Regions from separate parts of the Bacillus spongiae genome, predicted to be linked through region 1. Evidence: riboswitches for the same ligand, from Rfam matches in the RefSeq annotation. Region 1 holds a riboswitch; the other holds the start of a gene.

Region 1 (3,213 bases):
GTGATAGATTATCATCCTTAATTAGGATTTCATACCTTTCTCCATCCTTATTGATATGACTGAAATATCGGTGTTATTCTTTGAAAGATAATCAACTTACACTACTAAATAAACCTCCTCCCTTTTTGAGTCAACAATTCTCTTGTAATTTAATCCAATCCTCACTTATAGCATCAATTCACTTTAAATTTATGACCTTTGACCCAAGTCTCTAGCAGGAAATCATCCACATTATATCGCCAAACATTAAGATATATATCATATGCGAATAAAGTATACTATTTTAAATAGGGAAAAATGGAAGTAAATGAACCAAGGAGAATATTATAAAAATAAACATTCTGTTAAAGGTCGTGCATGTTAAGTCCGAACTAATTACCATAAACGGAAGCAGACAAAACGAAAAGGCATGAGTCCGGTTCCATTCCGGACTCATGCCTAAGTTTTTTAATCTATTATACTGTCTTTTCACCTTTATTGCCCATCACAAAACCATAAGCTATTAATAACATAGCGGTTATACCAAGGGCAAGAAGAGTGCTGCCAGTAAATCCTAAAATTATAAAGCCAATAACTGAAATCACCGCTCCAGTAAGGGCATAAGGTAGCTGAGTAATGACATGATCCATGTGATTACTTCCCGCACCAGTTGAAGAAAGAATAGTCGTGTCAGAGATTGGTGAGCAATGATCACCAAAAACAGCACCTGCTAAAACAGCAGCTAATGAAGGAAGCAACATTTCAACATCTGTTACTGCCGCAATTTGCCCTGCGATTGGTAAAAGGATACCGAATGAACCCCAAGATGTTCCCGTTGAAAAAGCAATGATTCCTGCTACGATAAAGAGAATAGCTGGTAATAATCCAATTGGTAAATTCGATTCTTCCACTAGCCCAGCTAAATAAGTGCCTGTCCCTAATGAATCAATTAAACCAACAATCATCCATGCAAAAATGAGGATATAAATAGCTGGTAGCATGGACTTAATCCCTTCCACGATACCGACTGAATAGGTCGATGCTTGAGATCCTTTGCGTAAATTCATCACGACCGCTACAGCTAATCCAACTAACCCTCCATATAATAATGAAGTTGCTACATCTGTATTCTCAAGAATATTAAATATATCCCATTTTCCATCAAACCCTGTCCAAATCATTGTTCCTATCGTTCCTACTACTAAAGCGATGATCGGTAAAATTAAATCAATAACTTGACCCTTCTCACTAACAGGAAGGTCATTTTTTAACTCTCCAGGGATGTCTTTAGTCTTGTCATATACTTCACCAGATTCGATAGCTCTAGCTTCATGAACTTTCATTTGTCCTAGGTTAATACCACGCGTAGTCGTAATAAATACGAGAGCAATGGCTGCAAACACATATAAATTCATTGGAATCATTTGAATAAACGCCGAAAAAGCAGAGTAGTCCGACACATTATATTCCGTGATAATTCCCGCAATAATGGTAATGATATACGCACCCCAGCTCGAAATTGGGGAAACAACACAAATTGGTGCAGATGTTGAATCAATAATGTACGCAAGTTTTGCACGAGAAACGTTGTGACGATCAGTTATTGGACGAGCGACTTGCCCTACTGCAAGCGCATTAAAATAATCATCGATGAAAACAATAATTCCTAGTACTGCCGCAACGATTTGTGCTCCTACTCTTGTTTTCACACGCTTCATTGCCCATTCTCCAAAGGCACGTGTTCCGCCTGAAAGATTAATAAACGCCGTAATCATTCCAAGAATTAGTAGGAAGAGCATAATATATACATACCAAGTATTTAGTGCACCTTCATCAACGAAAATACCTTTAAATGAGTCCCATATAATTGTAAATGTTTCAACGATATTGAATTGAGATAAAATGAGGGCTGCTGATACAATTCCCGTCCCTAACGAAAGTAGAACTCGTTTCGTTAAGACGACCATTATAATCGCAATTAGTGGTGGTAATAATGAGTAAATTGTGTTTTCCATATAGTTTTCCTCCTCCTATTTATAGGACAGGGGGGAACAGTTTGTATCATAGAAGAAATACAAAAAAGGTAATGATAGAGACGCTATCATTACCTTTGTAATATAGACATTTCTCCATCACGATCTGTAGCTCCCCATTATGAAGATGATAATATTTCTTCATAATGACAGTGTTACCTTTTTTCAAAGTAACCCCAATAATAAAGAATTCGACCTATCTTTATTACTTCGGCAAAACTTCCTTTTAACTGTGATCTTCGTTGTCATCCTCACACAGCTTACTAATAAATCTTGCAGCCTCTACCCCATCGGATTTTGATTAGGATATTATTAAATTATTAAACACTTTTACTACTATATCAACATATCTAGCATTTTGCAACCTATTTACATAAGAAAAATTTCCCAAAAAGGAATTTGAAGTTTCCACTTAAGTCCATAACAAGTAAGCACACTAAATATAGCATGTTGTTTACTTAAACACTTTACAAATATTGAACCAAGATCATTCCATACATTTTACTATTTAGCCATCTCTACATAGTTATTTAAAAAAGTATCGTTTGCATCTATAATAAGAGATTTGTTAAAGGTGAATTTTGTAAATGAAATATATGATGTCTTTTTATAAGGGAAGGAGATAGTGCAGTCAACAATTAATGGGTACGGCAAGTAGATAACCATTGAGAATCAATTTTAATATTCAACTTTTTCCTTAAAGGGTGAGAACTAGCGAACAAAGAATAAAACAGCCCTTTTAGGCTGTTTTACACCATTTTTAACAAAGCTTCTTTGCCTATAGTTCCTTTTGTTATTCCTAGTGACTCAGCCTCATGTGTAACCATTTCTAATGGGGCATGTAAAAGTTCGTCAATTGTTTTCACTCCGACTGCTCTACCTGCTATTATTTTCCGGGCAAAAAGCTTATCATTCAGAAGTTTTACATCTAGCGCACCGCACATAATATAGCCATTGTCACATGTAACAACAAGCAGATTAGTTTTTGGAAGTTCTACTGAAATGGCTAAAAATGTATGTCCTTCAATGACAATTGGGGATAAATTCACCATGCTTCAACGCTCCTTTCACCATATATGTATGATGAGAAGAACTTATGAGTGATGCTTTTTTAACTCCCATGAAAAAACATCTCGTATAAATTCTGGCATATAATATGTTTTCTTGGCTCTTTTAAGCTCAGGAAAGAAATGACCAAAGG
Region 2 (3,213 bases), on a different contig from region 1:
ATGGTGATCGAATTCCTCCTGATGAACTTCCACACCTTTTTGATATGTTTTATACAGGTGACAAAGCTCGAACTCAGCAAAAAAAGAGCACAGGTCTTGGCTTGTTCATTGCGAAGAATATAGTAGAGCAGCATAATGGCACCATTAAGGCTGAAAGTAGTATTATACGTACGATGTTCGAAGTTCGATTACCTCTTGAAAACAAGCCAGATGACGAAATTATTCCGGCCGAAAATGATTTAAGAAAAATTTAAATATTACCCTACTCTCTTTTTAAACATTTTTTCCTATCCTAGTTTTAAGAAACAACAGGGAGGGGAAAAACACATGAAGAAGTGGGGATTTTTTTTATCTCTTATCATTTTTATCATAGTCAATACGGAGCTGATGTCTCAAAATTCTGTCGAAATCCTAGAAACTGATCTAAATTATACTGAAACGACTGAAATTGACATTACAAAAAAAGAGATTTACCAAGGAAACCTCCTGCTAGCTAATCATGACTATCCTGCTCGAGAAGAGAGCATTAAATCAGATATTGTCACATTAATGGCAAATGATGAATTGACAATAGGTTACGGGCTGCTTAATAGCAACATTAATTTGTCGACAGAAGTTGCACAAGCATTTTCTAAAATGGTCACTAGTGCTGAAAACGAAGGGGTTAATCATTTTTTAATTAGTAGTGGATTTCGCAATTTTCAAGAACAGAATAAGCTTTATCAAGAAATGGGGGCTAATTACGCCTTACCAGCTGGTTATAGTGAGCATAATCTAGGTTTATCGCTCGATGTAGGGTCTACTCTAATGGAAATGAGCAAAGCACCCGAAGGAAAGTGGATAGAAAAAAATTCTTGGAGATACGGCTTTATCTTACGCTACCCCGAAGATAAAATAGATGTTACCAAAATTCAATATGAGCCGTGGCATATCCGCTATGTTGGATTACCTCATAGTGCCATTATGTACGAAAAGAATTTTGCTCTTGAGGAGTATATAGCTTATCTCAGAGAAGAAAAAAATCTTTCTGTCATAATAGACAATAAAACCTACACGTTGTCGTACTATCCTATTTCTGAAAGTACAAGCATTAAAATACCTAATAATCAACAATATGACATTTCAGGAAATAATGTTGATGGAGTCATCATAACGATAAGCGAATAATTGATGAATTTACCTTTGTCGGTGTTACAATAGTTTTTAATATAAATAGTGATTGTAAATCTGCATCGGCAAATTTACAGGAAAATGTACTTGGATATGAGAAAATTACAGCACTCATATAATAGAGAAGTCGTGTTTATATAAGGGCTAGGAGTGATCTCCTTGCCCAGTATCCGTTAAATCGATACAGAACCGAGCTATTCATAAAGGAACTTACCTGCCATAAAGTGCAGTGATGCATGAAGATCCAATTTACACGTTGAGATGGTTCCATCAAGGTATTCTTCATAAGGTATTGATTAATGAAACGAGTTCGATCATTTATACAAAATCGCTGTCAAATAGTTTTGTCTAAAGTAAATCCTGCTAACGATCCCATACAGAAAGTCATCCAATAACTCTTATTTGCAAATTTATTTTGTACACCCTTTTTGATACAAATTATATAGTTCACTTAATGAGAGCTGAAATAAATGGCGCCCATCCTCTGCTTTAAAAATTCCTTTTTGAATAAATAAATCGATTAATTCATCTTTATCTAAAACTGCCAGCTCTTGATTCATCCTGTTTCTCCTTCTTATTTGGTATTTCCCCTCACCTTCCCTTTCAATAAAGCAAAAAACGCCTAACAAGATGTTGGCGCTTTACTTATGCAACAACATCTCCTTAATAGCCCAACACAAACTTTTTTGCCTGTGACAGTGCCACACCTGTTAAGTGTAACCCCAGTGAATCATTCTGTGGAAATTTCTTCACTTCGGCATGAGTGCCTTTAGCTTATGTTCCTAGATGCCACACATCTCCCATAAGTTACTGATCAACCATGCACCTCTATTTTCAGAGAGGAGTAATTATTCTTTTTTTATTGTGTATAGTTTTATCAAACATCGTACCTACTTGTCAATACCTTTATAAAAAGACAAAATATTTTAATTTAAAAAATTTATTATTTAAGCAAAAAACGGATAATAAAATAAAAATCTAGTAGTTACGATAACGAATGTTTGAAAAAACATTCATAATCCACTATGATTAAAGTACATCTCAGTATGTATTAAAGGAGAGAAGAACATTGAGTATGGATTTTAATTTATTTATGAATGATGTTGTCAAACAGGCTAGAGAAGAGATTGAAGCGGCCGGTTATACACAATTAACTACTCCGGAAGCTGTTGAAGAAATTTTAGCAAAAGACGGTACAACGCTCGTTATGATTAATTCTGTCTGTGGTTGTGCTGGCGGAATCGCTCGCCCTGCTGCATCTCATGCCGTTCATTATGATAAGCGTCCAGATCATTTAGTGACTGTATTTGCAGGACAGGATAAAGAAGCAACTGCTAAAGCACGTAGTTATTTCACTGGCTATCCTCCGTCCTCACCATCCTTTGCATTAATAAAAGATGGAAAGATTTGCACAATGGTAGAGCGACATGAAATTGAAGGACACCATCCTATGTCTGTCGTCAACCAACTACAAGAAGCTTTTGACAAGTATTGCGAGGAAGTATAACGCTTACACACCTGACATTTAATGAATGTCAGGTTTTTTGTATGGCTAAAATGAGGAAATAGACTTGATGATAGGAGAATATCCATGTTTAAAATAGGGTATCGAACCATTAAAACCGCAATCGGAACGACAATAGCCATATTGCTCGCGCAGTGGCTCCAACTAGATAATTTTGCATCCGCTGGTATTATCGTAATTCTTTGTGTGCAAAACACTCGCAAAAAATCCTTATCTGCATCGTGGAGTCGCTTTTTAGCTGGTATCATTGCAATGGGTTTTTCTTATGTATTTTTTGAAGGGATTGCCTATTCCCCTATCACTATAGGATTAATGCTCTTATTTTTTATTCCGACTACCGTGGCTGTTAAAGCAAAAGAAGGCATTGTTACAAGCTCCGTTATTATTCTGCACTTATATTCTGCTAAACAGATCGATTTCGAGTTAATACTAAATGAGGTTGGAATCATTGTCATTGGAATTGGCATTGCATTAATTATGAATTTATACATGCCAAGCTTAGATCAAAAACTTGTTTA

Evidence for each region. Region 1 has a riboswitch for lysine ahead of WAK64_RS12365 (Na+/H+ antiporter NhaC family protein). Riboswitches for the same ligand answer to the same signal wherever they lie in the genome.
Region 2: it holds a riboswitch for lysine, as region 1 does, so the genes downstream of both, WAK64_RS14055 (Fur-regulated basic protein FbpA) here and WAK64_RS12365 (Na+/H+ antiporter NhaC family protein) in region 1, are expected to answer to the same signal.

Annotation. Positions count from the first base shown of each region.
Region 1 is NZ_JBBAXC010000009.1:132,463-135,675, forward strand. It holds gene WAK64_RS12365 (Na+/H+ antiporter NhaC family protein) at 456-1,994, opposite strand; lysine riboswitch at 2,114-2,305, opposite strand; gene WAK64_RS12370 (YunC family protein) at 2,762-3,064, opposite strand; gene WAK64_RS12375 (bifunctional metallophosphatase/5'-nucleotidase) at 3,107-3,213, opposite strand, start outside.
Region 2 is NZ_JBBAXC010000011.1:91,680-94,892, reverse strand. It holds gene WAK64_RS14065 (HAMP domain-containing sensor histidine kinase) at 1-254, shown strand, start outside; gene WAK64_RS14060 (M15 family metallopeptidase) at 328-1,167, shown strand; gene WAK64_RS14055 (Fur-regulated basic protein FbpA) at 1,581-1,730, opposite strand; lysine riboswitch at 1,830-2,009, opposite strand; gene WAK64_RS14050 (BrxA/BrxB family bacilliredoxin) at 2,240-2,677, shown strand; gene WAK64_RS14045 (aromatic acid exporter family protein) at 2,762-3,213, shown strand, end outside.